Regions from separate parts of the Paenibacillus sp. 4624 genome, predicted to be linked through region 3. Evidence: predicted binding sites of a transcription regulator. Region 3 holds the regulator's gene; each other region holds the start of a gene.

Region 1 (8,185 bases), on a different contig from region 3:
CAGATATGCAGGATTACACGAACATGTTGGATCGTGCTTGGCAGTTCCGCTCCGTGGGTTACGGACATGATAACAAAACGTGGGCGGACATTATGAGTGCCCTGCGTCTGGTTGGATATGATTATGTGGTAAGTATTGAACATGAAGACGGTCTGATGTCGGTTGAAGAAGGATTCTCTAAAGCCGTACAAAATCTCCAGCAAGTATTGATCGAGGAACCGCTGGGCGATATGTGGTGGGTTTAGAGCTATACTAGGGGGAAATTGAATATGATTAACGTCACCATTTGGAATGAGTTTGTCCATGAGAAAATACATGATGAAGTCAAGGAAGTTTATCCGGACGGTCTTCACCGTGCGCTTGCTGACGGACTTGGCGGCGAAGGATTTGCGATTCGAACAGCTACACTGGATCAGCCTGAACACGGTTTGAGTGATGAGGTACTGAATTCCACAGATGTGCTTATATGGTGGGGACATATGGCACATGATCGCGTCAGCGACGAGATTGTACAGAAGGTAGTGCAGCGCGTATTGAACGGTATGGGTATGATTGTGCTGCATTCCGGTCATTTCTCCAAGCCTTTCAAAGCGCTGATGGGAACGAGCTGTGATCTCAAGTGGCGTGTAGCAGATGAGCAGGAGATCGTGTGGTGTGTCAACCCGTCCCATCCGATTGCGGAAGGCATTGACGGCAAGATTGTATTGGAAAAAGAAGAGATGTATGGTGAATTCTTCGATATTCCAGTACCGGATGAGCTGGTGTTTGTGAGTAACTTCCAGGGCGGCGAGGTATTCCGTAGTGGATGCACATTCCGACGTGGTGAAGGTAAGATTTTTTATTTCCGGCCTGGGCACGAGACATATCCTACCTATTACAATCCGGAAATTTTGAAAGTGATCAGCAACGCTGTAAAATGGGCCTACCCTGCCCGTAGCTCGAAGCCGCAATACGGCAAGAGCGAACCTGTAAGACCAATTGGTGGCGTGCTGGTCTAAGCCGCAGCAGCTTAGTTAGGTTCATGGACAATTCATAATAAGTCGATAAGGTAAAACCTAGCCCTTCTCCAGGTCATCTGACTGTGGTAGAAGGGTTCTTTTTGGGTAATATAAGGATATCAGGTGTTAAACGATATTTCCCATGGTTACCTGCCATAACGTGTTGTATACTGAAGGTATGCGGTAAACATTGTAGCAAGTATTGCTTCTTAAATGTAAAGTTTTTCGTAGCAGACGTTTTCTTTAAAGCTTAAATGTGTTATTATGAAATATACTAACAAAACGTAAGTTGAGTGATCTCTAAAGAGGTGATGAAAGTGGAAGATCAAGATATGCGGATGTGTCCGCGCTTTGAGACGGCGTTTTCTTTTTTGGGCAAGCGCTGGAACGGTTTGATTATTCAAACGTTGATGAGTGGTTCAAAGCGATTCAAAGACATCTCCAATCTGATACCATCCATGAGTGACAAGATGTTGTCTGAACGGATGAAAGATCTGGAGAGTGAAGGTATTCTGGTGCGTCATGTGTACCCGGAAACGCCAGTGCGGATTGAATATGAGTTGACCGAGAAGGGCAAGGCGTTACAGCCTGTTATGAACCAAATTCAAGACTGGGCCGAGCATTGGGTGGAATAAACCAGCAGATGCTGTGTGCAGAAAGTACAGAAACTCTTGATTTCCAGTGAAATCAAGAGTTTTTTGTCTTCTGTGACAGTTTACCTGGGACTTTTTCACTTATCCGGTGCACATGTTGTCATCAGATGTAGTATAATCTATAGAAAATGGCCGCAGACGGCCGGAGCGAAGGAGGCCACTTGTCATGAGAGAAGAAAGCTTATCCCGTGAAATACGCTACGGCAAACAAGATATTGCAGAACTTGAGAGCGCATCCATTCAGGTTCATCTGATTTATCAGAAAACGGCAGAACTGTTCAAACGCTCGGTTGATTCACGTTCGGGTAGGGAAAACCCTGTCCTCGCAGATGCGTATTTAATGAACAGCGCTGGCTCAGAATCGCCTCCGGCGGTGCTGCAAAAATGGATTCAAGCGCCTAGTGGCTGGAAATGTATCGGTTGTGAACTGCGGTTACCCGATCGTGTATCTCATGCAAAACAAAAACCCTACAACGACCGGCTTTGTCTTAAGGCCGGAAACGGGAAATTGGTTCAGATTGAAATGCTTATTCAGGCCGTTGTCTGGTCACAATATGAAAAAATCCGCATGTTCGCACCCTGGCTTGGTGATGAGCCTTTCTATACAGCAGATGAACTGGAAGTCATCGGACAATACATTGTGCCAACGTATTTCTCCGATCGCCCGTTGCATGAGCAGGGCAAGGTGTTCAAAATACATCAGCCCTATGGTCATATTCCTTTGTATCAGGAATACGTAGATGCCCCATCCTGCTGTGTGCAGGTAGACGGTGCATTACTTGAAGGTCGTTTACTTACTGGTGTTTTTGTATCAGATAGCCAGACGTTTGGCCTTAATCCCTATGTGAAGGACGGCGACGGAGGTCGTACCTACATGCAGGCTTTTGTTCAATAAGTGGTCTGGTCAAACGGATGGCCAATGCAGTTTAGGAGGGTCTGCTTGCAGACTCTCCCTTTTTTGACGGCAGGTGCTTAACAGGGGAAGGACAAAAGTAACGGCTTTGACACTGTTTTTTATCAAAGAATGTGCCATAATAAAGGGTATGGACAACAGGGTGAATGATTTTACGCAGGGTGGTGTTACCTACATGATGAAGAAAATTCCCGGTTACATAGGTCTATGCATGCTTATTCTCGTCATTTTGACGGGGTGTACCAGAGAGACACAGCCTTCCGAACAGCCGGTTGTCTCAGAGAAAGATTCAGCCAATACGATTACTGTTGCTATTGATGGCAGTACCTTTTTACCCGATGCAACGAAGTCCATCAAACGAGATTTCAGTGAGGGATTGACGCTCAAAAAAGCGTTGCTTAACAGCGGGTTGGTTGATTTTACGGCAGATGGAAAACGAATACAATCCGTGGGAGAGGTTTCTCTTGATTCATCTCTGAGTTGGGCAGTGAAGTTGAACGGTAAGGATATTGCTCCAGAAAAGTGGGATACCGAGCTTCATGCTAAAGATGAAGTCATAATATACGTCAAAGCAGCTGACAGCGGGGGAGAAGGTGTCACATATCAGACAACCCTGCTTAAGGTGAGCGGTGGCAGTGTTGAACCAAATTTGAATCGGCAGTATGCCGGTATTTATGTCCAGGAATGTACCGTTCGTGACGTATTAAAATCCAGTGGAGTTGTGCGGCTGTCAGAGAATAACAAATTTGTGGTTTCCGTTGAGAATGTTATGCCTCGGATGAATCAGCGCTGGGTCATCAAGGTTAATGACAAAGAGTTAATGGAGAACGGTTTGGATATGAAATTAAATCCACGGGATGCGGTAAAGCTTGAACTTGTTAACGCATCCTGAGAAGATACAAGGAAGCAAAGAAAGCCCAATGGGATGTAGCGACATTGGGCTTTTTTACGTGGAATGATATTTTAAAAAGACGGTTCAGGCAAAGTCAAATGCGGCAGATTTCACTTGGGCACAATTCGCAGTGGCAAATACCCTGCAACATTTTAAGGTCTTTGATAACAATCATACCGTTGTCATACTCAATGGCATCTTTTTTGCGAAGATCACTGAGCATGCGGTTTACACTTTCACGGGTAGCTCCAATCATATTGGATAGGTCCGTATGGGTAATTTTTTTATGAATCATCACATGATCTCCGTGCGCTTCTCCATACGAATTGGACAGCCTGATCAATGTAGAACAGAGTGCCCCTGGTTTACCGTACAACATCAAATCCCGGAATTTCGTTTGTGTCAAACGATGGTGAATGCCCATCCACTTCATGAAATCAATCGCAAAATCACAGTGCTGACAGATCAGCATCTCCAGGTCTTTGTGTTCCAGCACACCAATCTCGCTATCCTCCAGAACTTCCGCCGAGAAGCTGTGTCTGGAGCCAAAGAATGGATCAGCCTGACCAATCATATCGCCCGTCTGGTACATGTACATGATCAGTTCCTTACCCTCGTCGGTGGATTTTGTGATCTGTGCACGTCCCCGTTTCATATAATAAAGTTTGTCAGAGACGTCACCTTCCCAGTATAGATGTGTACCTTCCGGGTAGGTGCGGTCTTTCATCGTTACGAGCAGATGATTAAAATTCACTTCCGAGAAACAGTTGGTGTTTCCTCGTTTTTCCAGTACGTTTGTTAGTTCTCCCATACGTTGATCTCCCCTTTGTCTCCCCGGTCAGGCAAGTCTAGCTGCATGTTGCCCCCGAGGTTCGCCGCAAACTGTGCCATCCTGATCTGGTCATCTCGGCCGTGTGGAGGTACGGTACAAATTGCGGTGGTTCAATTTTTAAGTTCAGTATATACCTAAACTTACCGTTTGAGGGGCATGGAAAGCCTTTAAAAATGGCGAAATTTCAAACATTGTGATTAAATTCACTTTTACAGGGGAAGGATGAGGCTGTTGATCTACTATTTTAAATAGATAGGGAATTCTCATCTAAAAGGGGATGTTAAAAACTTAATTAAAATTCATCATACTTTGTGAAAAAAATCACATAATATATCTTTTCCCCATGATACGATGTGGATGTAAACAAGAGAGACAAACCAATACGAACCTTTAGGAGGATGAGGGAGATGGCTGTAAAGAATGAAGTCGCCCCAACAAAAGAACCGACAGCAGGTCAGTATATTCAAACGTTAATCGACAAAGCAAACAAAGCACATGCAGCATTCATGTCCATGGATCAGCAGCAAATTGACCGGATTGTGCAGGCTATGGCGCTTGCGGGACTGGATAAACATATGATGCTCGCCAAAATGGCCGTGGAAGAAACGGGACGCGGTGTATATGAAGATAAAATTATTAAAAATATATTCGCAACGGAGTATGTTTATAACAGCATTAAATACGAAAAAACAGTAGGCGTTATTGAAGACAATGAGTACGACAGCTTTCAGAAAATTGCGGAGCCCGTTGGTATCATCATGGGGATTACTCCAGTAACCAACCCGACATCAACAACGATGTTTAAAGCACTGATTGCCATCAAAACACGTAACCCGATCATCTTTGGTTTCCACCCTTCCGCACAGAACTGTAGCCGCGAGGCCGCAAAAATTCTGCTTGAAGCCGCTGTGAAAAACGGTGCTCCAGCTGACTGTATCCAATGGATTGATGATCCATCCATGGATCGTACCAACGCATTAATGAACCACAATGATGTTGCTCTCATCCTGGCGACAGGCGGATCAGCGATGGTGCGGGCAGCGTACAGCTGTGGTAAACCGGCACTGGGCGTAGGACCAGGTAACGTGCCTTGCTTTATTGAGAAAAGTGCAGATATCAACCAGGCGGTAACGGATTTGATTCTGTCGAAGTCTTTCGATAACGGGATGATCTGTGCGTCCGAACAAGCGGTCATCATTGAAGAACCCATCTTCGACCAAGTGAAAAAGAAAATGATCACGAACGGCTGTTACTTTGTGAACAAAGAGGAAGCTGCCAAATTGACAGCAGGTGCAATCAACGCAGAAAAATGTGCAGTTAACCCAACCATTGTAGGTCAGTCCGCTGTGAACATTGCTAAAATGTGCGGCATCGAAGTACCTGCAGGCACTAAGATTTTGGTAGCCGAGATTGAAGGCGTAGGCACCAAATTCCCATTGTCCGCCGAGAAACTGAGTCCGGTGCTGGCATGTTACAAAGTTAAATCCGCAAAAGATGGTATTGAGCGTGCGGCAGAAGTGGTTGCTTTTGGCGGAATGGGTCACTCCTCCGTTATCCACTCGAACAATGAAGAAGTGATCAACCAATTTGCGGATCGCCTGCAAACGGGACGGATTATCGTAAACTCACCTTCCACACATGGTGCGATCGGGGATATCTACAATACGAATATGCCATCACTGACACTGGGTTGTGGATCGTACGGACGTAACTCAACATCTTCTAACGTAACTGCTGTGAACCTAATCAATGTGAAAAGGGTGGCTCGCCGTACCGTGAATATGCAATGGTTCAAAGTGCCGAACAAAGTCTACTTCGAAAAAGGGGCAACACAGTATCTCGCCAAAATGCCGGACATTACTCGCGTAGCAATCATTACGGATGCCGTGATGGTCAAACTCGGATATGTAGAAAAAGTAGAGCATTACCTGCGTCAACGTCAGACACCGGTAGCCATTGAAGTCTTCTCTGAAGTTGAGCCAGATCCATCAACAACAACAGTAGACCGTGGTACAGCGATGATGGAACGCTTCCAGCCAGACTGCATTATTGCACTCGGCGGTGGATCGCCAATGGATGCTGCCAAAGCGATGTGGCTGTTCTATGAATATCCAGATACAGATTTTAACAACCTGAAACAAAAATTCATGGATATTCGTAAACGGATTTACAAATATCCAAGACTCGGTTCAAAAGCAAAATTCGTAGCCATCCCGACAACATCGGGTACAGGTTCGGAAGTCACATCGTTTGCGGTAATTACGGATAAAGAGCATGGCAACACCAAATATCCGCTGGCTGACTATGAATTGACACCAGACGTAGCGATTGTTGACCCTGAGTTTGTATACAGTTTGCCAAGAACCGCAGTTGCCGATACCGGTATGGACGTACTGACTCACGCCATTGAAGCATATGTATCCGTAATGGCCAATGACTACACAGACGGTCTGGCAATCAAAGCGATCCAACTGGTGTTCCAATATCTGGAGCAATCCGCATTACAGGGCGACAAACTGGCACGCGAGAAAATGCACAATGCTTCGACGATTGCCGGTATGGCGTTTGCCAACGCGTTCCTGGGCATTAACCACAGTTTGGCGCATAAATGGGGCGGTCAATATCACACCGCACACGGACGCACCAATGCGATCCTGATGCCACACGTCATTCGCTACAATGCGAAAAAACCGACGAAATTTGCATCGTTCCCGAAATATTCGCACTTTGTGGCAGATGAGCGGTACGCCGAAATCGCACGCATTCTTGGATTGCCAGCACGGACAACCGAAGAAGGCGTGAACAGCTTGATCAAAGCGATCCGTGATCTGAACAAAAAACTGGGCATCGAAGAATCGTTCCAGGAAATCGGATTTGACGCGAAAGACTTCGAATCGCGTGTAGATTACTTGGCAGATCGCGCCTTCGAAGACCAATGTACAACAGCGAATCCAAAACTGCCGCTTGTAACTGAACTGGCCGATGTGTACCGCAACGCTTTCTATGGGAAGTTTGAATAAAAAACAGCATAAATAATAAATAACCATTTCAGGTTGTGGCAAGTGATTCAGGGGTTCTCCATATTGGGGAGCCCCGATTGCCGTATCGTTAAGGAAAAGGAAGCAGAGAAACAGGAAAGGAGGTGGGAAAGAGGTAGGTGAAGCAGAGAGGGCAGAAAAACGGAGAGGCGAAGCGTTCGCTTGAAAGCTTTCTGAAAGAAAGCTACATCGGAAGCATACGCTTATCACCGGATTTTCACTTTGGAAAAGTGGATCGAAAAAATCCGGGGATAACAGCGATCTGAAGTGGTTCTGCCCGCGGAGTGGTCAAGGGGTGAACAACCCTCGTATCGTGCAATAAGACAACGTCCATAGTTTGTGACAAAAATCACAGATGATGAAACCAGCTCGACGTATACTGAAAATGTAAAGAAAACAATCATTCCGCGGTTCCGGTTCCCAACTAGAGAAAAAGTGTTCCGGCTCATGTGAAACAATTCACATCAATCGCGGATCTGGACATCTGATGATACGTGTACTGCAACAATGTGATGTGTCCAGAAATCCAAAAAAGCGGAGGGATTAAGATGTCGGTGATCGAAAAAGATGTCAAACAACAAACAGGCTGGAGAAACTTTACTAAAGGAACTTGGACCAAGACCGTAGATGTGAATAATTTTCTGGTACACAATCTGTCTCCATATTACGGGGATGAAGCTTTCCTCGCAGGCGCTACCCAGAATACCAAAGAATTGTGGGATATCGTATCGGACCTGACTAAAAAAGAACGCGATAATGGCGGCGTGCTTGATGTGGATGTAAACACACCTTCTACCATTACATCACACCAACCGGGTTATCTGGATCAGTCGAAAGAGCAGATTGTCGGAGTTCAGAC
Region 2 (8,185 bases), on a different contig from region 3:
ATTGCTCAGCGATATGATGCAACCATCATTAGTACAGAGTGGAACGGAGACTTTAGCCAGGCGCGTAATCTTTCGCTTGCTGCCGCAAGTTTTGCATGGATTCTGGTACTGGATGCCGATGAAATGTGGAGACATACGTTATGGACAAAGTCAGCGCTAATGGAATGGCTCGAAGCGGGGAGTGAAGAGGTCTGGGGGTATTGGGTTAAGGTGACGAGTCTGCTGGGTAATTCGGGCGAAGAACGTGTAACGGACGAGGTGTGCCGTTTATTTCGAAATGACCCCCGAATTGCTTTTCGTGGAAGAATCCATGAGGAAGTTGCTTCTTCCATTCTCGCGTTGATGCCGCAAGGGATTCGTCATTCGGACATCGAGGTTGTTCATTACGGTTATTTGGATGAGGTCATTGCTGCTAAACGAAAAGATGTGCGCAACATGAGATTGATTCGGCTGGCTCTGCAGCAGACACCAGATCAGCAGGAACTGCTATATGCGCTGGCTGCCGAGTGGTTTCAGCAAGCGAAGTATGATGAAGCACTTCGATTGCTGTTGCCGTTGCTGGCGCAGCTTGATCCGACGTGTGGGTATCATTCGGATGTGGTGCTAAAAACAGCATATGCGTGGAGAGAGTTGGGGCAGATTGAGCTGGCGCTCTCTGTGGTGGAGACCTGGGTAACGGTGTACGATGATTTCCCGGATCTGCTTGAACTTGCCGCTGTGCTCGAATTGGATCAGGGGCGTGCAGATCGTGCATTAAAATGGTTAAAGCAGGCGAAAACGGCTGTATCGACAGCAAGGAGGTATACCTCGGTGTCTGGTGCCGGAAGCTACCGCAGCCTAACGTTGGAAGGCATGGCGCATGAGCAGGCTGGCCTCTGGGCAGAAGCGGAAGCAGCCTATACGGCAGCGCTGGACATACAGCCCGGCAACGTGGCGGCATGGCAGCGAATGTTGCTGCTTGGGGCAGCCACGGGACGGCCGCAGGCCATTGCTGGCGTAGCCGAGGGGGGGAGCTTGCCGCTAGCGGCGTGGCAAGCATTGGTCTCGGTCGCGCTGGCGGCGCATCGGACGGAATGGCTGCTGCGCCATGCAGGGGTACTGGGCCCGGCGTATCGCGCGAAGCCGCTTGCCGCTGGGCTGGCGCTGGCCCAGATCGGCGAGGATGTAGCCGCGAGCACGGCGCTGCGGCTGTGGACAGCGCATGTACAGCATGGGCCAGAGGCTGCGCTGGCACTGTGGGCGCTGGGCCACAAGCAGCGCGAGTGCAGCGTGCCCGGGCGTGCGGCGGCAACGCGAACGCGCCAGCGTGTAGCCGTACCGGAGGTGGCGCGTGCTGCCGAGGCACTGCTGCAACGCGAGGGCGCGGCAGCGTGCGGCGCTGCGAGCAGCATGGCGCTGCCCGCGCAAGCGCTCGCCGCCGTGGGCGCCTGGCCCGCATGGCTGCGCCTGCTGCAGGCCCTGCCGCCGGGCGGCGCGCTGGCGCTGCTTGCAGCGCTCCCGCCTGCGGCCCGCTGCGGGCTGCTGCGCGCGCCCGCTTGCGCCCGCGCAGGGCTGCTTGCGCTATGCGGCTCGCCTAGCGGCGCGCAGCAGCCCTGCGCGGACGAAGTGCCCGCCCCGGTGCTGGCAGCGCATGCGCTCCTCGCGGGCACGCTCGCGCTGCTCGCCGGGCGGCAGAGCCTGGCGCGTGATTGGGCCGATTACGCGGCCCGGATCACGGCACGGCATGCTGCCGCCCAAGGCCGCCCGGCGAAGACTCCGCCGCCGGGCTTGCAGACCCTGCTGCGCCTGACTTCCTCTGGCGCAGACCATGCCCGAGCCTACCAGCAGCAGTGCAACATGCTGCTGGTATACCTGTAATCCGGCGTACTCATAGCGCCGGATACCCCCGGGATGCCCCGGCTTTTCAGCACAGCAAAAAAAGCCGGGGCATCCCGGCACACACTGCATTTACCGCCAGTTTGGCGTGCTATTTCAGACGAATAAACCTATGCACCCCGTAATACTACCGTTTCCTCGCATTACGTTCGGATGCCTAATCGTTTTCTCATTTGCTGTACAACGATTGAGGAATGAAAAGTTGAGCCTGATATTTCATGACACTATCCCTTTCCCGTCTTACAGATCACAGCCCTGAAACAGCGGATGGGTGCACCATACATCTCCGAGGAGATTGCGTCCGCCGGCTCTTCCACAGTTAGCTTATCTTCGATGGTCAGGCCTGTGACAGCCATGATCGTTTCCAGTAAATCCGGTCGCATCTCGGGCACATCAAAAGTGGCGATTAACTGTCCGCTCGGCTTCAACACACGAGCGAATTCGCGAAAAGCCCGCAGCATCGTGCCCGTATCCAGATGCTCCAACACAGAGATGCAGAATATGCGGTCAAACTGCTCGGGACGATAAGGAAGCTGAGCCAGATTGGCCTGAGCGCGGTGAAGCCGGGTGAGGTAATGTTCGGGCAGATGGAGAGCCGCCTGCTCGCCAAAATCAGCCGCAATATCTGAACGAATCGCCTCTTCCGACAAGATGCGTTCATCCCAGTCACATGCGTGAACTTCGCGGCAATGCTCCGTGAGCCAAAATTTGAACGGGTGCGAAATGCCGCAAGCTGCATCCAGCACTACGTCGCTTGAACGTGCAAACTGCCGTGCCCACTCATACTCATAAGGACGGCTCCACCATGCGGGATGAAGCGGAAAAACGAGCGTATCTGTCTTCGGGTCGCTTTGCCGGATATACCTTGATTCCATCATTGCCGTGGTGTCGGGTGTGTCCATCATGTTTGAATCGCCTCCCTCAATCCTGTTTCAGCTAAAAAAGATTCCAGTATCCTGCTCCAACGGCTGCGCCATATGGACAGATCATAGGACAGTGCAGTTTCGCGGGCATAGATACCCAACCGCTCCCGCTCGGTTCGATCTTGAACAAGCCTGACGAGCGCGGCAGTCAGTGCCTGCTCACCCGGGGGTACAAGCAATCCGTTGAACCCATCCTGAATCAGATCATTGAGTCCCCCGACATTCGAAGCGATCACCGGAAGACCGCAGCTCATCGCTTCCAAGCATGCGTAGGAGGTTCCCTCCGAGAATAGCGTAGGAATGACAACGATGTCCGCCTGATGATAAGCGTCACGAATATCTTTGAAATCGTACGTATGCTGATGGATGCGGGCCGTATGCGGATGTGTACGCTGCCAATAGCGAAAGGCTCTGCCCACCGTGCTGCCTTCCACTAACTCTCCGGCAAATTCAACTTCCACATCTGGAAAAGCCCCGAGCAGCTTATCTGCCGCAAGCATCATAGGAATAATACCGCGCTCGCTGCTGATGCGGCGTGGATACAGAATGCGGATTGGACGTGGTGCTGGCACAGGCACAGCGTTGTTCGAATGAACCTGACCTTGCTGAGAAGTCGTTTCGGCAACCCCATTTTCAAAAGAGATAACACCGGCAACAGAGCCTTCACCGTGCTCTTTCTTAAAACTCTTCGTTTGGGCTTTTTCCCCTTGCTTGAAATATACATCTGAATCATCATGACCTGCTGTATCATGATGCACTACATCTGCTCTGGATTCCTGAACGAGAATGTCTTCATGTCCAGCCTGAAGTGCCGCCTCTTTTTTCCATGCCGACATCCACTCTTCTTCATGATGCGGTGCGAGTGCCCTGCTTGGCGGAGCTGGGATGAAATAAGAGGTGTCCACTGCGTTAGGAATCAGCACAATTTGTTCTGAATCAGTATACGTACAAGTTGCCCGGCAGAAGGTCTGGAAATGGGAGTCTACCGAAACGATGCGAACCAGTCCGTCCAGCGCCAGCTGAATGTGATCGGCAACCTGGCGTTTCGTCTCGAGCGGCAGGCGGGGGCGGTCCCAATTAATTCCATGACATATCCCAAGGCTGCCAGGTTTATAGGTGATGGGCTGCCACAGGCAACTGGCATAGATGATCGGACCACGGGCTGCTGCGGCCATTCGGTCAAAGGCTTCCGGTACATTTTCCATGTCGTAATCATAACCATAGACGTCAATCTGTTCGGTTCGGGTTTGGAATGCTTCGAAATAGGATAGCTGGTGCACCTCGGGGATATGTCCGAGTCCGCGGATGACACTGCATAGATCGAGAATATAACGTTCCAGTCCGCCTCCAAATACCCGGCCAAACTTCCGGTTGTAACCATCGGTAAAACTATGGGTCAGTATGCTGACCACACCCATAATTAGGACTCCTCCTTCCAAGGGAGCAGGCGCGGTTCAGGGTCCAGAATGGACTCATACTGCGCTGGGTTGCCCCATTCTCCATGCGGATCAATACGTTTGTAGCGTAAATATTTGCGTACCCGATCCTCCAAACTCCCTGCCCAGCCGAGATGCTGAACTTTCAGTTCAGTGCATACTCCTGGCAACACGGTACAGGACGCGGGAAGACGAGGAACATGGTGATTCTGTTGCGGGTAAAAGTAAGGATAGCCCGGCATGTAACGGACAAGGGAGGCGGTGTGACGTTTGTGCATCGCCCAAAGCTCATCCTCCCGATAATGTGTTCGGCAACCCCACATATCGTAGAATCGGAAGGCAAACCAGTCTGCATAGTCCTGATCAATGAGCTTGCGCATTGCCTTTTTGGCTTCAGCACTGTATAGTTCATCTGCATCTACCGAGAGAAGCCAGTCTGGATCTGTACTGACTGCAGCTTGCCATAACGTGTTGCGAAGGCGCCATTCTTCGGCAAACAGTGGCTTCTCCAATACGTCAAGACGAACTACTTTTGGGAAAGCTCTGCATATATCCGGTGTTCCATCTGTACTGGCGTCATCCACGATGACGATTTCATCTACGAATTCACTCAGATCTTGCAACACTTCTTCCAGATACCGACCTTGTTCATTACGTACCTGGAGCATGGCAGTCAGCTTGTTGTTTTTACTTCTGCGCACCCGGCGTACGGGAGAGTTTTGTTCATACGCATCCACCTCTACATCACGTGTGGCAGAAGGATGGGGTTCCTCTTCGATCCGTGAGTTAACGATACGATGAACTTGACTTGAGGAACTTTGGGATTCGGAACTGGAAGACGTTTGAAGCGAATCATGCATAACGGGTCTACTTCCAGGGGTTCTGCGCTTCTTCGGGTCTATCATTAAGGCACCTCCCCAAGCAATTGCTGTACAGCATGATCCAGCAGCTCCAGTTCCATAATCCGAGCTAAAGCCTCTTCATCCTCCACAGCTGTCTCCAGAAACTGTCTTACCGCACCGTGACGTTCACCCCGAAGAGCCAGAGCTGTCCCGGATAGTTGTCGATATTGCAGAAGGCTGGCCGCATCCTGAATATCACTGGCATGAACGAGCGCAAGCGCATCCTCCACACACTCCGTTTCCTGATAGATGCGGAACTTCCAATGCCTTGCCGTTTCCCCGCCAAGCTCATCCAGAACGCGCAGAGCACTGCCATAATCATCATTGATACGCAGCAGTTCTGCCCGCACCAACTGTTCCTCTCCGGCTTCAAGCCAGCGGCACAATTGCTCATAATGATGGCGTTCCTGCTCGTTATTTGCACTGATGCCAAACACCTGTAGGGCTTCTTCAATCTGACCTGATCTCGCATAGATGGCGGAGAGGAACCGGTAATGGGACACCACACAATCCTGTCTGCCGTTGATAACAGCATGACTGAATGCTTCCTTGAGTGAAGTGCCGGCGCGCGAATCCTCCAGCAGATACTCATAAGCGGACAGAAGAAACGAAATAGTCTCATGAGCACCTGTTTTGGCTCGGAGCTGTCTGTAGTAATCGGCTCGCGCACGACATTGAAGCATGGTAATGTGGTCTGGCTTACCTGTCAGTACCTGCTGAAGTGCATGCATAAAAAATATCTCATAATCGCGCAGTGGAATACGTGTACCCTCATAATGGATGTAACCGGCGGGAGAAGTGTCTTCTCCTCCTAACCAGATGGCACGGGTACCTTGAAAGAGCAGCTTCATGTACCGGGTCTCCGAAGATGTGGCCACCAGATCGGCAATGCCGACAAGTCTGGAGATACTGCTCTCCCAGAGTGGAGATGCGGCTTCATCTCCTACCGGTTCAGGCAATAGTGCAATACATATTTCCGGCTGTAGTGAAGCTACAGCCATAAGCCAATATGGATGTGTAACGATTGCAACGGTATGTTGTTCCTGTAATCGTTTTTCCGCCTCCGATAGGGAGATCACTTGAATGGCTTTTGGCAAATCTTCTTCTTCAGATGTACGGCTGCTGACATAAAAGATCGTGCTTTCTTGAGCTACGAATAACGCAGCGATGTCCGGGTAGGGGAAGGATGACCAGCCACCTTTTCGCGGGAAAATCACATATTGAACTGCAATGTCTGTGGACACAGACAGATCCGTTGTTGCCTTCTTGGAGTCCTCTTCCTGCCTCATTTTTTGCGTTGGACCAGTATCAGTTGCCTGTTCAGCGTGTTCCATCTGTAACTCACCACACTTTGACAAGGGATTTTTGGTATGTAAAAAGTCGTTGCAGCACTTCGCATATCTCCGTCTGACACTAACATATGGGCATTTGTCTCCAAACATGAACAACTTCCATGAATACATGCATCAGCTCAAGACGAATGGAGGTACGGACAAGCGCAATAAATAGGCTTAATTTTATCTATTGTGTGACCGAGGTCACTTTTTTTGCTTAAGAGAGGCTGGATTGTGAGAATTATCACATGTGAAAAATAGGTAATCTGGCACAATACGTTCAACAACGTATTTGGAGGACAGACAGCGAAGATGCCCGCTTCAAGGCCATTTACGTATCTTGCTAAAGCGAACAGAAAGAAGGGGTAAAGGTATGGATCCGATTATGTTATCGCGTATCCAATATGCACTTACAACGATTTTCCACTTTTTCTTCGTACCGCTATCCATTGGCCTCGTGCTGTTGGTAGCGATTATGGAGACGTTGTATGTTGCGAAGGGAAAAGAGATTTACAAAACGATGGCCAAGTTCTGGGGCAAGTTGTTCCTGATCAACTTTGCCGTCGGTGTGGTCACCGGTATTTTGCAAGAATTCCAGTTCGGCATGAACTGGTCGGAGTACTCCCGGTTTGTCGGTGACGTCTTTGGTGCGCCACTGGCGATTGAGGCTCTGCTAGCGTTTTTTATGGAATCGACATTTATCGGTTTATGGATATTCGGCTGGGATCGTTTGTCTAAAAAAGTGCATCTGGCCTGCATCTGGCTCGTATTTGCCGGTACATTCCTGTCAGCGGTTTGGATTCTGGCAGCGAACTCGTTTATGCAGCATCCCGTTGGATTCGCCATCAATAATGGCCGGGCGGAGATGAATGACTTCTTTGCACTGCTTACGAATGGTCAGCTTCTCGTTGAATTCCCGCACACAATTTTTGGTGCGTTAATGACGGGAGCCTTTGTGGTGACGGGAATTAGTGCGTATAAGTTAATGAAAAAACAAGACGTGGACGTGTTCCGCAGATCTTTCAACATTGCCATTATTATCGGTCTCGTATCCTCGCTGGGCGTAGCTTTCTCGGGGCATTTTCAGGCACAATATCTGGTGGAAACACAACCGATGAAGATGGCTGCAAGCGAAGGTACGTGGACGACAACAGAAGATCCGGCCCCGTGGACGGTCATAGCCTCCATCGACCCGGAGAAGCAGGAAAATTCGGGTGAGATCAAAATTCCTGGATTACTTAGCTACCTGTCTTACAGTAAATTTTCAGGCAGTGTCAAAGGTATGAAAGAACTGAATGCTGAGTATCAACAAACGTACGGACCTGGGGACTATATCCCTCCTGTACGCACGACGTTCTGGAGCTTCCGTGTCATGATTGCTGCAGGCGGCTTGATGATCCTGCTTGCGATGTATGGCACATATCTGGCTTGGCGTAAGAAGCTGGAAGTGGCTAAACCTTGGTTTATGCGTCTGATGGTCTTTGCGATCTCCCTACCGTTTATTGCAAATTCAGCAGGATGGATTATGACCGAGGTCGGAAGACAGCCATGGACGGTGTTCGGGTACATGACGACCGAAGCAGGTGTGTCCCCGAATGTTTCCGCAGGAATGATTTTGTTCTCCACGATTGCCTTTACTGCTGCGTATACGGTTCTTGGCATCGTGATGGTCTTCCTGTTTGTACGCAAAATCAAAGCAGGTCCATATGCAGTCG
Region 3 (8,185 bases):
GTCTTAGCGATCTGTTTGCACCAGAGGACAGTGATCTGGGCTGGTTTTTCGACGGACTACGTGCGGAGAAGGAAGCAGAACCGATTCAAGACCTGGATGGTCATACGTATTACCGTCAGCTGGCACTTAACGTCAGTGACTGGACGGAAATTGGAGCGCCTCGTGATGAAAGAGAAGCGAACCCTCTGGAGGGCGTGACCTTTGATCAGTTCTTGGATCAGGTGAGAGCGAACCTGAAAGAGACACTGGATCATTATGAAGAGCGTGAAGCACAGACACAGATGTTTGGCAGTGTACGGCAGGCGCTGGACGAAGAGAAACATCTTCTGCTGGAAGCCGGAACGGGAACAGGGAAATCCCTGGGATACTTGTTGCCTGCTATTTATGAAAGTGTAAAACAAGAGCAGAAGGTGATGGTAAGCACTCACACCATTAACTTGCAAGAACAACTGCGTGAACGGGATATTCCGATGCTGACGCAGGTGGTGCCTTTTCCATTCAAAGCTTCCGTGTTCAAGGGGAGAGGCCACTATCTCTGTCTACGCAAATTCGAACACAAAATCAACAAACGTGAGTTTGCTACTCCGAAAGAGGACTACTTCACGGCAGCACAAATGATTGTGTGGCTTACCCAAACCGAAACGGGTGACGATGAAGAATTGAACCTCAGTGCACGCGGAGGAGATTTCTGGGAAACGGTGCAGAGCGAGTCCGAGTCTTGTCTCGGTAGATCCTGTCCGTGGTTCCGCAAGTGCTTCTATCATCGTGCGAAACATGAGGCAGGACTTTCTGACATCGTGATCACCAATCACTCGAAGCTATTTACAGACGTGAAAGCTGCTCATCAGCTGTTGCCAGCTTACGAAAGCCTGGTCATTGATGAGGCGCATCATCTTGAAGATGTAGCGGGTAAACATTTGGGGCTTCACATGAAGTATTTTACGCTTGTACACACACTGACCCGTTTGTTTAAAGATAGTCGTAATGGTCAGCTTCCGATGCTTCGCTCTCAATTGTCAGGGCACGAAAACGGTGTACAGTGGGGTTCGATGGTGGATCAGATGTTTCCCCTCGCCGTTGAAGTGAAGGAAATGTGGGATCGTCTAAGCGATGCTTTGTTTGGTCTTCTGCCTGAACGGAGTGATGCTTCTCCAGGGGAGACTGGACAGTTCTCATTACGGCTTAAAGCGTCCCAGAAGCCTGCCAAGTGGCAAGAGTTGCAGGATTTGGAGAACCAGATCTATGTGACATTAGGTGATTTGGTGCGCAAGGGTGACAAACTACTGCTCGAAGTAAAAGAAGATCAGGATGATTACCAGTCCGACAGTCTGATTACAGATATCACCGGGCTTTTGAAAGATCTGACAACGATGAAGGAAAATTTAAGATTTTTCATGCGTATGGATGATGCCAAGACCGTGTACTGGATGGAGGCCAGCGGACAGTTCCGTAGTAAGTCACTCCAGTTATACGCTGTTCCGGTGGATGTGAGTGCGCAATTGAAAGAGATGTTTTTCGATAAAAAGAAAAGCGTTGTACTTACATCGGCTACGTTATCGGTGGATAAGTCATTCCAGTTCATGATTGAGCAGCTGGGCCTGCAGGAAGCTGCCGACAATAATCGGCTTCTAACTTCTATGCTGCCTTCTCCATTTAATTATCGGGAACAAGCTTTGTTAGTTATTCCGCGGGATTTCCCGAGTTTGAAGGGGAGTGTAGGTGACGCACACTTTGTACAGATGCTGGTGCATTCTCTTGCCCAGACGGCGATAGCAACCCAAGGACGTATGATGGTACTGTTTACCTCTTACAAAATGCTTCGACAAGTCTACGAGCCGCTGAAAGAAGCTTTGTCCGGGAATGACATCTCGCTGCTGGGGCAGGGTGTTGACAGCGGGAATCGTTCGAAGCTGACCCGACGCTTCCAGGATGCCAAAGCAGCAGTCCTGCTGGGTACGAGCAGTTTCTGGGAAGGCGTAGATATTCCAGGTGAAGCGCTGACCTGTCTTGCGATTGTAAGACTGCCTTTCCAGCCCCCTAACCATCCGCTTCTGGAAGCGAAGAGTGAACTGTTGCAAGAGCAAAAGAAAAATCCATTTATGAAGCTGTCTGTGCCGCAGGCAGTCATTCGCTTTAAGCAGGGGTTCGGCCGACTCGTTCGGACGGGCAAAGATCGCGGGATCGTCATTGTGTATGATACACGAGTGATTGAAGCTTATTACGGCAAGTACTTCCTGTATTCGTTACCGGGACCAAAGATGGAGCATATGCTCACAGAACAGATGGTTCCCCGTATTGCTGAATGGTTGGATCGACCTGCGGAAAATCAAAAATAATTACGATGTACGGCTATAACATTGCATTGTACTTCAACATGGCGTTAAACTTTGGAAAAGACTTCACAAAGTTAGAACAGGGCAGCGCTTATATGAACTTATATTCCTATTAATTCGGGCATTCTGTATGAGGACATGATGCAAGGATCTTGCATGTATACAGAATGCTCATCTTTTCAATATTTATTTAATCGTGGCGATGGTAAGGGGGAGCAAGGATGAAATCGGATAAAATATCAGAAGCGGTAGTACGGCGTCTGCCTGTATATTTGCGTTATTTAAACGAGTTGGTTCAACGTGAGGTGACAACGGTTTCCTCGCAGGAACTGGGACAGCGACTGGATCTGAATCCAGCTCAAATTCGTAAAGATTTAGCGTATTTCGGTGATTTTGGTCGTAAAGGAATCGGGTATGATGTGTCTTACCTGATTGAAAAGATTCGGCACATTTTGAAAATCGATCAGCAAATTAATGTGGCTCTGGTGGGAGCCGGTAATCTCGGACATGCTTTATCGAATTATAATGCTTATTTGAAGGACAATATGAAAATTGTCGCTATTTTTGATGCCTTTGGGCCGAAGATCGGCAGTAAAATTAATAGCCTGACCGTACAACCGATGGAAGAACTTACCGAAGCGGTTCAGAAAGACAACATTCGTATCGGTATCATCACGGTGCCGGACACCGAAGCTCAGAACGTTGCCGATCAACTGATTGAATCGGGCATTGAGGCGATTCTGAATTTTGCGCCAACGATTCTAAAGACGCCTTCACATGTTCGCATTCATCATGCAGACTTTACAACGGATTTGCTCAGTTTGGCTTATTATTTGGAGAATGGGAAGGAAGATGAGCTTGATGACAACAACGAATAAATGGGTAATCCACCATGGTAAATTTGCTGTAAACGAAGGTGCAGATTGGACTGTGGTTCAAGGATATATGGTCGTTGAGAATGATAAGATTGTTCATATTGGTGAGACGCTGCCGGATGGTGACGAGAACCTGCCTAAAGTGGATGGAAAAGGTATGCTCTTCCTGCCGGGTCTGATCAATACGCATGGTCATGCAGCGATGTCTCTGCTTCGGGGTCATGGTGATGATCTGGCACTGCAAGTGTGGCTACAAGAAAAAATGTGGCCAATGGAAGCCAAAATGACTTCTGAGGACGTGTATTGGGGAGCATCCCTTTCGGTGCTTGAGATGTTAAAAGGCGGAACAACAGCTTTCCTGGACATGTATGACCACATGGATCAGGTGGCAAAAGTGGTTGAACAGTCAGGGGCTAGAGCTGCGCTGGCTCGTGGTGTCATTGGACTGTGCTCTGAAGAAGAGCAGATGCGAAAGCTCGAAGAGTCCGCTGCATTTGCGCGTGAATGGAATGGACAGGCGGATGGACGCATCACAACCGTAATCTCTCCGCACGCACCTTACACATGCCCTCCAGATTACATAGAGAAACTTGTTCAGGTTGCGCATGATTTAAACCTGCCTCTTCACACCCACATGTCAGAGACATTGCGTGAAGTGGAGCAGAATGTAACAGATTACGGCTTACGTCCAGTGGCCCATTTGGAGAAGCACGGCTTCTTCTCACGTCCTTCACTTGTAGCACATGCGGTGCATCTGAACGATGAAGAGATTGAGATTTTGGCGCGTCATGATGTGGCTGTATCTCATAATCCAGGCAGTAATTTGAAGCTCGCATCGGGTGTTGCCCGTGTTCCTGCCTTGTTAAAAGCAGGTGTAACTGTATCGCTGGGAACAGACGGACCGGCAAGCAATAACAATCTGGATATGTTTGAGGAAATGAGACTTGCAGCTTTGATCCATAAAGGCGTATCCGGTGACCCAACCGCTGTACCTGCTGGTGAAGCGCTGCTGCTTGGAACAGCTTACGGCGCGAAGTCCGTCTTCCTGAACGATACCGGTGCATTGCAAGTTGGCAAGAAGGCTGATTTTATTGCGCTGAATATTGAACAAGCTCACTTCTATCCGCACACGGATTTGATATCCCATGCCATCTACTCGGCTTCGGCGAAAGATGTTGAACATGTGTGGGTAGATGGAAAACAAGTCGTTAAGCATGGTGAATGTCTGACATTGGATGAAGAGCGCATTTTGCGGGAATCCCAGTTAGCCTTTGATCAATTGCTTGCGCGTTAAGAGGCGACTTCAATGCGCATTTTTAGGGAAAGGAAGTTCAACTCTTGAAGAAAAAAAAGAAGTGGATATGGATATCGCTGCTCATACTCGTTCTGGTCTTGTTTGGACTTCAGCGGTACTACGTCTACGTCACGCAAGATCAGCGTAAGGAAGAAGCATTGGCGATTGAGGCTGCACAGAATCAGTTGGGAATTACGTCACCTGATGAACTTCGAAAGTACGTGTGGGGCGAAAAGAGTGGCGCTGACAACATCTACTGGACGATGACAGCCAAAAACAAAGATAATCAGGACATCATGGTCTGGGTCAAGTTTGATAATAACAATCAGCCTGTCCAAGGCGCTGCAGGTGTGCATAGTGAGTTATTGCAGAATGGCATGTCCGAAACGCAGATTCGCAATCGTTTCAGCTCTGACGTGCCAGACGGTGAGATCAAACGCATCATGCCTGGTGTTGTGAACAATATATACGTGTGGCAAGTGTATTATAACGATGACACGCATAACTATTATCGTTTCTACCGATTTAGCAATGGAGAGCAGGTAGATTTGGTATATACGTTACCGAACAGCTAACCTCGTCATCACTCTGGTATGATCAATAGAACGGTCAATTCAAATTCGTTTCAACATAATAATAAGCAAAAAAACCGGCAGACGGGATACCGACTGAACCGGTTTTTTCGCATTCCAACCATCGAATGAAATTAAAATAGTTAAAATTATTATTTTATTCATATTTTCGCCTTCGAAATTGTATATACGATGTGATATACTCAGATATGTACTGAAGTTAACGAAAAACGCAAACAAATCTGCAATAAACGTTGCAGACCATCTTGTACAGCTAAATATATAAGCCTGTAGATTAAGGACGGGCTCATTTTGGGAGGGTAATTCATTTGAAGCTGAAAGTATTGCCTATTGTTCTAACTGCCGTTGTTTCTGCCGTCCTATTGTTTGGAGGTTGGTTCATATATCGTCAAGTAGCCGTACAGAGCCCAATTGAAAAGATGGTTACTCAGTACGATGGTGTTAATAGTGTTCAGTTAACTATTAACCGTAACGATGTACAAATGAAACTTGATTTAAAGCCGAATGTAGATTTAGGTAGACTGGTGCAATATATTCATAGAGAAGGACAGAACCTGATCGGCTCCCGTGCGCTGAAACTGGATGTTGTAGACCACTCCAATGAGGCTCTTGAAAACTGGTGGGGAGATGCCATGTTTACCGTAGCTCAGGCGATGGAGAACAAACAATACGCCGAGATTACTCCGACGTTGTCCAAGATGGCCACAGGAGGAATTCAAGTCAATACGGCGATGGATGACAACAATGTTTATGTGAGTCTGCGAGACGGAGAAGCCAGCAAGTTCATTATACTGCCGCGTGTACCCGGTCAGATAGGAGTGTGGCCTAATGCCTAAATGGACAAAAGAAATTGCCATAGGATTTGTCCCAGTTGTTATCATTTTTCTTGCTTTTATCGGTGTGAATATTGTTCCGATTCTGATCGCTGCATTGCTGGTTGGCGGGTTGTTATTCATGATGCAGATGCGCGGTGGAATAACGGTAGGTGCTGGACAAGAACGTAAACGGAAGAAAAAAGGACCTTCAAAACTGACGTTTGAAGAAATTGGAGGTCAGGACAGTGCCAAGCAGGAATTAAGAGAAGCGCTTGACTTTCTAATCCGTCATGAAGAAATTCAGAAGTTTGGGATAAGGCCAATGAAAGGCATTTTGCTGACGGGCCCCCCGGGAACAGGGAAAACGTTGATGGCGAAAGCAGCAGCTCACTACACCGATTCGGTTTTCGTCGCTGCATCAGGCAGTGAGTTTGTCGAAATGTATGTAGGTGTAGGTGCCAGCAGAATCCGGGATTTGTTTAAGGATGCCAGAACACGGGCTGCCAAGGAAAACAAGGAGAATGCTATCATTTTTATCGATGAGATTGATGTGATTGGTGGTAAACGTGAAGGCGGACAGCAGCGAGAGTATGATCAGACCTTAAACCAGTTGCTGACGGAGATGGATGGTATCTATACTTCTGATACACCTAGAATATTGCTGATTGCAGCTACCAACCGTAAAGAGATGCTCGATAGTGCACTGACACGACCAGGGCGTTTTGACCGTCATATTCAGGTGGATTTACCAGATAAAAAAGGTAGAAAACACATTCTGGAACTACACGCGGTGAACAAACCGCTTACACAGGACGTGAATCTGGAAAAAACGGCAGAAGAGTCTTACGGTTTCTCAGGTGCACAGCTTGAAAGTGTCATGAATGAAGCAGCGATCTATGCGATGCGTGAGGGAATACTGACCATCGAACAGCGTCATTTATCGCTTGCGATAGACAAAGTGATGATGGGTGAGAAAACGGATCGCGAGTCGAGCGTGGAAGAAAAGAAAAGAGTGGCCATCCATGAACTGGGACATGCTATTATGGCAGAGCTTGTGCGCCCTGGAAGTGTAAGCCAGGTAGCCCTTAGTCCGCGTGGACAGGCACTTGGATATGTGCGTCATAACCCGCAGCAGGAGCAGTTTCTGTATACCAAACGATTCCTGGAGGAACAGATCATGATTGCCCTAGGTGGTGCAGCCGCGGAAGAGATGTACTATGGTGGTCGTTCCACAGGTTCACGCAATGACTTTGAACAGGCGACGAATGTCGTACAGACGATGATGGCTTCTGGTTTGACTTCCCTCGGGATTGTAAATATGGATATGGTCACGACTGAAGAGCTGATGAGAGAAAATAAAGTCATTCTTCAGGAACTGATGGAGCAGACGAAACGCCGGCTTGAAGAGCAACGGTCAATTTTCGACAATTCACTCGACATTCTGATGCGTGAGGAAGTTTTGTCAGGAGAACAATTTCGTTGTCAATTTCGTGACAGTGCACGTTTACCAGCATAATTTCTTTATGCTGGTTATTTTTTTTTACATTTCAGTCGTGCTAAGATATTATTAGTTGTTGGGTCGAAATTTGTAATTTTCGGCGAACAGGGTACAATAGAGAAATAGAGAACCGAAAGGATGGAGCAGAACCATGTTTTTCAAAAAAATAGGAGTTGTCGGCGGCGGTACGATGGGGCAGGGAATTTCCCAGATGCTCGCAGCCAAAGGACTTGATGTGCTTCTGGTGGAGCATACGAATAAAAAGCTTGATCATGCATATGACATGATTGAAACAAATTTGGATAAACAGCTCGAGAAATGGGCGATTACCAAAGCGGAGAAGAAATTGATCCTCTCCCGCATTACGAAAGTAGCGCATTTGGCTGAACTGGGCTCTTGCGATATGGTTATTGAAACGATCTCGGAAGATCTGGAAGCTAAAAAAGCAGTCTTTAATCAATTGGATCAGGTATGTCCAAGCAATGTTATTTTGGCAAGTAACACGTCCACGCTGAGTTTGACCGAGCTTGCAAGCTCGACCAAGTACCCAGAGCGTGTTATTGGTATGCACTTTATTCACCCGGTATCCCGGGTTGATCTTGTTGAGATTATTCGTGGTTTGAAAACATCCGATACTACATTCGAAGAAACTCGCCGCTTTGTTGAAGAAGTCGTAGACAAAAAAGGCGTTATGATCTACGAATCCCCTGGATTTGTAACCTCCCGTCTGATCTGCTTGCTGATCAACGAAGCACTTCACGTTCTGCAAGAAGGTGT
Region 4 (8,185 bases), on a different contig from region 3:
GATTTTGGATGACATGACTGTCGTAGTTGGCAAAGTTGAACATTATCGCCCGGAGTGGGCCACCTTACGTGTGCCTGGTATTAATCGGATGGAGCGTCCTCGCACCGTAAGTTAAGTGCTCGGGTGCAGATGCGCATGATCAGGGATTGGATCCATAGTCTAACCCATTCCATGACCCAAACAACTCGATCCGTTTGAACTCTCTTCAATCTGGCAATGCTAGTCATAGAGTTGGAGAGTACGAAAAACGGAGGGATATCGGATGAAACAAATTTTGTTAATCACCGACGGTTGTTCCAATGTGGGGGTAAGCCCGGTACTGGCAGCGGCCGAGGCACGCGAAGAGGGTATTACAGTCAATGTTGTAGGTGTAATTGATTATGGTACGATTGGCGAGTTAGGTAGTCGGGAGATCGAGGATATCGCTAGAGCTGGTGGGGGTATTAGCCAAATTGTAGGCACACGACAGCTTGCCCACACGATGCAGATGATGACGAGAAAAACAGTGGTTCAGACCATCCAACAGGCGGTTAATAGAGAGTTAACACAAATTTTGGGAGAGAAGGGCACCAAGACAGTAACGGATTTGGAGCCATCCCAGCGCTCGCAAGTGGTGGAAGTGATTGACAACCTGACGGAAAATGCTGCCCTGCAGGTTACGCTTCTGATTGACGTCAGTGCTAGTATGAAACCGAAATTGGCAGCAGTAGAAGAAGGGATTCGGGATTTGATGTTAAGCCTGCAGGCTCGAGTAGGACAAAGTCGGTTATCTGTATTTCATTTTCCAGGCCGCCACAGCGGAGAGGATGCGGTAATGGACATCGACTGGACGGATGATCCCGGGCGTGTTCGTTCCTTGTTTGGACGGTTGCAGACAAAGGGGGCAACGCCGACAGGCCCTGCAATTCAGAAGGTGATTGATTTTTACCGTTATGGTACACTGGAGGAACAGCAGGAAATAGAAGGGAACTATCGCATTGAAAGAGAAGGGATGCTCGGTGACAACGTTGTCTGATGCCTCTTTCCCGCCGGGAACGGTCATTACGGGAAAATGGAACCGAAGCCGGTATACGATTCGAAAGTTGCTGGGCAGAGGCGCCAATGGGGTTGTTTTCCTCGTCCAGCTTGGAGAGAATGGCAAACATTATGCGCTTAAAATGGGATTTGATCCGGTTGATTTGCAATCGGAGATTAATGTACTCAAATCATTTCAGTTACAGCGTCATCATGAAGCCCTTCGGCAGAGCGGCATTCCTTCCTATCTTAAAGATGTGGATGACTATGCCGTTCATGGACGGGACATTCCTTTTTATGTGATGCGCTACGTTCGGGGCGAGGCTCTTCATCATTTTATTCGGCGTCAGGGAACGGACTGGACACTGCTGGTTGGATTAAGATTGTTACAGAGACTCGCTCAATTACATCAGGCAGGCTGGGTGTTTGGCGATCTTAAACCTCAGAATGTACTCGTGTCCGATTACGGGTATGTCGAACTGATTGATTATGGCGGAGTAACGTCCATTGGACGAAGTGTTAAACAATTCACGGAATGGTATGACCGGGGATTTTGGAATGCTGGTAGCCGAACCGCAGATGCAACGTACGACGTGTTTGCCTATGCGCTGCTGATGATTCATATCTTAGAAGCGGATGCGTTGAAATCTTTGGCTGCAAATGGGCTCCCGCAATTGCGGAATGTGAATCAACTCGTGATGTTGGTGGAGAAAAGCGAACGGCTGGTCCCTTTTCGTGGGTGGATCATTGATGCGCTCCGGGGACAATTCCCGAATGCAGACCATGCTGCAAAATCGTGGAAGGAATTGATGGCACGCCCCGCACAGGTGCGTCGTCGTTCCAGAAGCAACACACCGCGATGGCTGAAAAATGCATTTGCTCTATCGGTAATTCTACTTATCGGTGTACTTATCTATGCACTGCGTTTTTGATGTTGGGGGTGCATATACATAACGCAAGGAATGAGGAACAGGTATGGAAGCTTTACGCTGGGAGACACTGGTGAATAACGTACTGGATGCAGCGGAAGAGCATCAGTTATGGGTTCCCGGAGATCGGATTGTCGTCGCTGTATCGGGCGGGCCGGATTCGGTAGCTTTTTTGCATATCATGCATGAGATTAGCAAGCAACATGTGCCGATTGAATTAATCTGTGCCCACGTACATCATGGGTTTCGGGCTGAGTCGGATGAAGAAGCCCGTCAGATGATGGATATGGCACGTCAGCTTGGTCTTGCCTTTGAGTGGGTCAAAGCCGACATACCCTCCTATATGAAACAAACAGGTCAGGGTCCACAGGAGGCGGCGCGTAATCGGCGTTATGCCTTCTTGCATGAAGTGGCTGATAAGTATGGTGCAGCAAGCATTGCTTTGGCTCATCATGCTGATGATCAGGCCGAGACGGTTATGCTTCATTTGCTACGGGGCAGCGGGCTTTCGGGACTGGCAGGCATGAAGTTCAAACGCCGCGAAAAAAATGTGGAACTTATCCGTCCATGCCTTCGTATAAACAAGACGGACCTTGTAGAAGCTTGTAATACACAGGGTTTTACCTATTTTCGTGATAAGAGCAATGATGAACGAAAATATCGGCGTAATGCGATTCGTCTGGATGTGCTTCCTTTTTTGGGGCAATATAATGGACAACTCACGCCGTCACTGAATCGACTTGCCGAAATTGTGGGTGACGAAGACGATTTCATGGAGCAGAGTACTCATGACACATACAGGTGTCTAGTACAGGTGAACGGCGGAAGGCAGACCTTTGAGGTGCCTTCCTTCTTGAAGTTACATGTCGCTTTACAACGAAGGTTGATTAAACTAATATTGAATTATCTGCCTTTGGACAGTGATTTTGTCGACTTTACCCGTATTGAAACTATTCGGCGCAAGGTCATGGAGATCGAAGGGACAACTTGGAGTCTGGATATAGGACAGACACTTACTTGTACCCGGGAGTATGATCGGATCTCTTTTGGCCAACGAACAAGCGTAAAGGGTCAATCTTACGAGTATCGTCTTGCACAATGGAGCGGAACTTACGAGCTTTCACTCACCGAAATTAACCGATATATTCGGTTGACGCCGATGAGTCCCGAAAACTATCATGTACCGGAATCGGCTGATCAAGCCGCATTTGATGCGGATGGGCTTCAGATGCCGTTGGTCGTACGTTCACGGTTACCTGGAGATACCATGAAGGTAATGGGATTAAACGGAAGCAAAAAGGTGAAAAATATTTTCATCGACGAGAAAATTCCCCCATCTGTCAGACCACGCATTCCTGTGGTGTGTGATGGAGCAGGCAATGTCATCTGGTTACCGGGTGTTCGCCGGTCCGATATGGCTCCTGTCAGGGAGAGCACTTCCGCAATCCTGTACATGACTGTAGGCGATTCAGCGATTCAGGGGTAGTGGTTATGGTTCAAGTAAGGCTTTCATAGTATAACTTAGGAGGTTCGCACAGTTGCAGAACGACATTCAGGAAGTATTGATCAGTGAAGAAGAAATTCAGAGTAAGGTTAAGGAATTAGGCGCAACACTTAGTGCCGATTATGCTAACCGGAACCCTTTGGTCATTTGCGTGCTCAAAGGTGCGTTTATATTTATGGCTGATTTGGTTAAAAACATAACGGTACCGGTTGAGATGGATTTTATGGCCGTATCCAGTTATGGTGCGTCGACCAAGTCATCCGGTGTTGTCAAAATCATCAAGGATCTGGATGTATCCGTTGAAGGACGTGAAGTTCTGATTGTCGAAGATATTATCGACAGTGGACTTACGCTCAGCTATTTAATTGAACTTTTGGAAAACCGCGGTGCTGAAACTGTCCGTGTGGTTACACTGTTCGATAAACCATCCGGCCGCAAAGTGGAACTGGAAGCTCATTACACTGGCTTTGATATCCCTGATGCCTTCATCGTGGGATACGGTTTGGATTATGCCGAGCACTATCGGAATCTGCCTTATATCGGGATTTTGAAACCAGAAATCTACACAAGCTAATATCCTGTAAGGCCCAAGCCTTGAGCTGTTCTTGGCTTCTATTGAGAAGCCATGTCGGGCTATGTTAAAATAATTAAAGTGTCTCGAGAGGAGGTAGGGGATGAATCGGTTCATCCGGAATTCTGGTTTTTATTTGATTCTTTTTTTAGTTGTGGTGGGTTTAGTTAGATTTATCACAGATGGAAACGATGTTATAGAAAACCCTAGATATGATCAGTTTCGTGCTGAGGTTAAAGCCAATAATATCGCCGAAGTGACTGTTCAATTCAACGGTCAGACATATCTCGTGACCGGCCGATACAAACAAGCACCTGATGGGGCCAAATCAGAAAATTTCTCAACGTATATTCCTCCTACGGATGAGGCAATTAACGAACTTGTAGCTGCAAGTGAAGCTAACAAATTTGAATATCATCAGGAACCAATGAAAGGTGACAGCATCTGGTTGACGTTGCTGACTTCCTTTATTCCTTTGATCATTATGTTCCTGCTGTTCTTCTTCCTGTTTAATCAGGCTCAAGGCGGCGGCGGTAAAGTAATGAACTTTGGTAAAAGTCGTGCTCGCCTCTACAATGAAGAGAAGAAGCGCGTTACTTTTGAAGATGTGGCGGGTGCAGACGAGGAGAAACAAGAGCTTGTTGAAGTCGTAGACTTCCTCAAGGACCCTCGGAAGTTCGCAGCCGTTGGGGCACGTATTCCGAAGGGGGTATTGCTCGTAGGTCCTCCAGGTACAGGTAAGACATTGCTCGCTCGTGCTGTAGCTGGTGAAGCAGGGGTACCTTTCTTCAGCATTTCCGGTTCTGACTTCGTCGAAATGTTTGTCGGTGTCGGTGCATCACGTGTCCGTGACTTGTTCGAAAATGCAAAGAAAAATGCACCTTGTATCATCTTTATTGATGAGATTGATGCAGTGGGACGTCAGCGTGGTGCTGGTCTTGGCGGCGGACACGATGAACGTGAACAAACCCTTAACCAATTGCTCGTTGAGATGGACGGATTCGGTGCAAACGAAGGTATTATCATCGTTGCTGCAACGAACCGTGCAGACATTCTGGACCCTGCATTGTTGCGTCCAGGCCGTTTTGACCGTCAAATCACAGTGGATCGTCCAGACGTTAAAGGCCGTGAAGCTGTTCTGAAAGTACACTCCCGTAACAAACCACTCACGAAAGATGTGAAACTGGACATTATTGCGAAGCGTACAACAGGTTTCTCGGGTGCAGATCTGGAGAACTTGCTGAATGAAGCGGCATTGCTCGCAGCACGCCGTAACAGAAAAGATATTTCCATGCGTGAAGTGGATGAGGCGATTGACCGTGTCATCGTTGGTACGGAGAAGAAAAGCCGTGTCATCAGTGATCGAGAGAAACGCATCGTTGCTTATCACGAAGCAGGCCATACCATTGTAGGATACTTCCTGGAACATGCTGATATGGTACATAAAGTGACCATCATTCCGCGCGGACGTGCGGGTGGATATGTAATCATGTTGCCAAAAGAAGACCGCATGCTCGTTACCAAACAGGAGTTGCTGGATAAGGTAACTGGACTTCTCGGGGGTCGCGTGGCGGAAGAACTATTTATCGGTGAGATCGGTACCGGTGCGTATAGTGACTTCCAGCAAGCGACAGGTATCGTGCGCAGCATGGTTATGGAATACGGTATGAGTGAGAAACTGGGTCCAATGCAATTCGGAAGTTCACAAGGACAGGTATTCCTTGGACGGGATATCGGTCATGAACAGAATTACTCGGATTCCATTGCATATGAGATCGACCAAGAGATGCAGCGTTTTATTAACGACTGTTATGAGAAGTGTAAAGCTCTCCTTACAAAACATACGAGAGAGATGCATCTGATCGCAGAAACACTGCTTGAAGTGGAGACACTGGAAATGGATCAGATCAAGCAATTGATCGAAACAGGTTCCCTGACACCAAAAGCAGACGAAGACAATTCGGGAGAAGGTACGCCAAATGAAGGCGGCGAGCCAATCGTGGATAACATCGGCGATGTTCGCGTACGCATTCAGGGTAAAGATGAAACGTCTGAGCCACCGGCTGGAGATATTCCAAACGAAGCTCCTGACTTGGATAAAGGGAACAACGATCCTAATGATGGCGGTACAAAGCCGACATCTTAATATGTCAGGTCCCCGGTCATGTTATCGGAAAGAAAAGAGAGCCCATGCGGCTCTCTTTTTTTGTAGTTTTTATTCATGTGGAGAAGAAACAGATAATCAAGAGCTAAATGGCGAACCAGATAGCATAAGGGGGATAGAGCAGTATATCCTGCCTTTTTTCATTTATTGACAGAGTCGTGAACGTTGTGTACATTAGTTGTTAAACCGCTTGTGATTCGTTTCACCAGCGAACATTATGACATAGGTTAGCCCATGAAACAGTGCTTGGCGCTGTCCCGATAAGGAGAGGATCACAGGTGGAAGCTCTGGCTTTAGAGCGCAAGGCTGAGATGAATCGTGAGCTGCGTGAGCGGCTGATGGAACTCAAGAAGGAACGTAATGCCATTATTCTTGCTCATTATTATCAACGTGATGAAGTACAGGAAGTCGCAGATTTCCGTGGAGATTCTTTCCTGCTGGCCCAAAAGGCGGCACAGACAGATGCGGATGTTATTGTATTCTGTGGTGTTCATTTTATGGGTGAAAGCGCTAAAATTCTGGCTCCTAGCAAAACCGTTTTGATCCCTGATGAACGTGCGGGCTGCCCAATGGCAGATATGGTGAACGTGGATGGATTACGTAAGCTGAAGGCAAAGCATCCGAACGCCAAGGTAGTCACCTATATTAATTCCTCGGCTGAGATCAAAGCAGAAACAGATATTTGCTGTACATCAGCGAATGCTGTTCGTGTAATCCAGTCCGTAGATTCAGAGGAAATCATCTGGGTACCGGACAAAAACCTAGGACATTATGTGCAGCAGCACACCGACAAAAAGATGATCATCTGGGAAGGTTACTGCAATACACACGATATGCTCACGGTAAAAGATGTTGTTGAGATGAAGGCTAAGTATCCAAATGCTGAGTTTGTGGTGCACCCGGAATGTCGCCCTGAAGTTGTAGAGATGGGTGACTTTGTAGGCAGTACAACAGCGATCTTGGAATATTGCAAGAAATCCTCCACTAAGGAATTCATTGTCGGCACGGAGGATGGCACAGGATATCAGCTTCGCCTTGACAGTCCGGATAAACAGTTCCATTTTGCAACCAAGTTTCTGGTATGTCCAAACATGAAGGTCAACAACCTGAAGAAGCTGGTTAAATGTCTGGAAACGATGAAACCGCAGATTTATGTTCCACCGGCTGTTGCTGATAAAGCCAGAGAATCACTAGAGCGCATGTTACTGGTGAAGTAACATGCGTTACTCTTGCTCCGAGACAGGTGAATAAGATGATACCGCAATATATATATAATTTTGACCTCTCTGCGCTGCCGATGGTGGAGACCGATGTGCTGGTGATCGGTTCAGGCATTGCTGGCCTGTTTACCGCAATTAAGGCTAGCGAACAGCATCTTGTACTGATGATTACGAAGAAGTCTTTACTTGAGAGTAACACCAGATATGCGCAGGGCGGGATTGCGGCTGTTATTGCTGAGGATGATTCTCCTGCGTACCACTTGCAAGATACTCTTGTTGCAGGAGCAGGTTTATGCCGATCCGAAGCAGTTGAAGTATTGGTGAATGAGGGCCCGGACGGTGTCAGAGAACTGATTCGTCTGGGGACATTGTTTGATCTGGAGAACGGCGAGTTGGCGTTGACGCAGGAAGGTGCGCACAGCCACCGCCGTATTTTACATGCCAATGGGGATGCAACTGGATATGAGATCGTAAGAGCGCTCGCTGTTGAGGTTCACGAGCATCCGGGCATTGACGTTTGGGATGAGCACTTTGTGGTGGATTTGATTACGGATCGAGGAGAATGTATCGGCGCTCTGATTCTGAAAGAAGACGGATCAAAGGTGTTTGTCAAAGCAAAAGCAACAGTGCTTTGCTCAGGCGGGGCAGGACAGTTGTACCGCTATACGACGAATCCGGATGTAGCTACAGCTGATGGGGTAGCTATGGCATACCGTGCGGGGGCTATAGTTCGTGATATGGAATTTATCCAGTTCCACCCGACATCCTTATGTTACCCGGGAG

The links. Region 3 encodes Rex, which represses fermentation and respiration genes when NADH is low (regulators of the CRP and FNR family bind a similar motif). Its sites were predicted from a motif close to TTGTGAAATATTTCACAA; they were not measured.
Region 1: the regulator Rex is predicted to act here: its motif matches at 4,598-4,615, upstream of adhE (bifunctional acetaldehyde-CoA/alcohol dehydrogenase).
Region 2: the regulator Rex is predicted to act here: its motif matches at 6,703-6,720, upstream of ABIE27_RS05945 (cytochrome ubiquinol oxidase subunit I).
Region 4: the regulator Rex is predicted to act here: its motif matches at 6,373-6,390, upstream of nadA (quinolinate synthase NadA).

The regions. Positions count from the first base shown of each region.
Region 1 covers NZ_JBNDJR010000001.1:924,346-932,530, forward strand. The annotation lists gene ABIE27_RS04015 (sugar phosphate isomerase/epimerase family protein) at 1-245, shown strand, start outside; gene ABIE27_RS04020 (ThuA domain-containing protein) at 270-998, shown strand; gene ABIE27_RS04025 (winged helix-turn-helix transcriptional regulator) at 1,310-1,633, shown strand; gene ABIE27_RS04030 (hypothetical protein) at 1,818-2,546, shown strand; gene ABIE27_RS04035 (hypothetical protein) at 2,707-3,456, shown strand; gene ABIE27_RS04040 (Crp/Fnr family transcriptional regulator) at 3,551-4,267, opposite strand; gene adhE (bifunctional acetaldehyde-CoA/alcohol dehydrogenase) at 4,696-7,308, shown strand; gene ABIE27_RS04050 (hypothetical protein) at 7,446-7,592, shown strand; gene pflB (formate C-acetyltransferase) at 7,875-8,185, shown strand, end outside.
Region 2 covers NZ_JBNDJR010000002.1:341,801-349,985, forward strand. The annotation lists gene ABIE27_RS05920 (glycosyltransferase) at 1-1,857, shown strand, start outside; gene ABIE27_RS05925 (class I SAM-dependent methyltransferase) at 2,100-2,780, opposite strand; gene ABIE27_RS05930 (glycosyltransferase family 4 protein) at 2,777-4,216, opposite strand; gene ABIE27_RS05935 (glycosyltransferase) at 4,219-5,139, opposite strand; gene ABIE27_RS05940 (hypothetical protein) at 5,139-6,494, opposite strand; gene ABIE27_RS05945 (cytochrome ubiquinol oxidase subunit I) at 6,844-8,185, shown strand, end outside.
Region 3 covers NZ_JBNDJR010000003.1:66,815-74,999, forward strand. The annotation lists gene dinG (ATP-dependent DNA helicase DinG) at 1-2,336, shown strand, start outside; gene ABIE27_RS08060 (redox-sensing transcriptional repressor Rex) at 2,555-3,211, shown strand; gene ABIE27_RS08065 (amidohydrolase) at 3,195-4,502, shown strand; gene ABIE27_RS08070 (DUF5590 domain-containing protein) at 4,547-5,077, shown strand; gene ABIE27_RS08075 (hypothetical protein) at 5,404-5,931, shown strand; gene ABIE27_RS08080 (AAA family ATPase) at 5,924-7,426, shown strand; gene ABIE27_RS08085 (3-hydroxyacyl-CoA dehydrogenase family protein) at 7,560-8,185, shown strand, end outside.
Region 4 covers NZ_JBNDJR010000020.1:41,540-49,724, forward strand. The annotation lists gene spoIIE (stage II sporulation protein E) at 1-115, shown strand, start outside; gene ABIE27_RS28890 (VWA domain-containing protein) at 263-1,015, shown strand; gene ABIE27_RS28895 (protein kinase domain-containing protein) at 999-1,946, shown strand; gene tilS (tRNA lysidine(34) synthetase TilS) at 1,990-3,429, shown strand; gene hpt (hypoxanthine phosphoribosyltransferase) at 3,482-4,021, shown strand; gene ftsH (ATP-dependent zinc metalloprotease FtsH) at 4,122-6,164, shown strand; gene nadA (quinolinate synthase NadA) at 6,461-7,399, shown strand; gene nadB (L-aspartate oxidase) at 7,435-8,185, shown strand, end outside.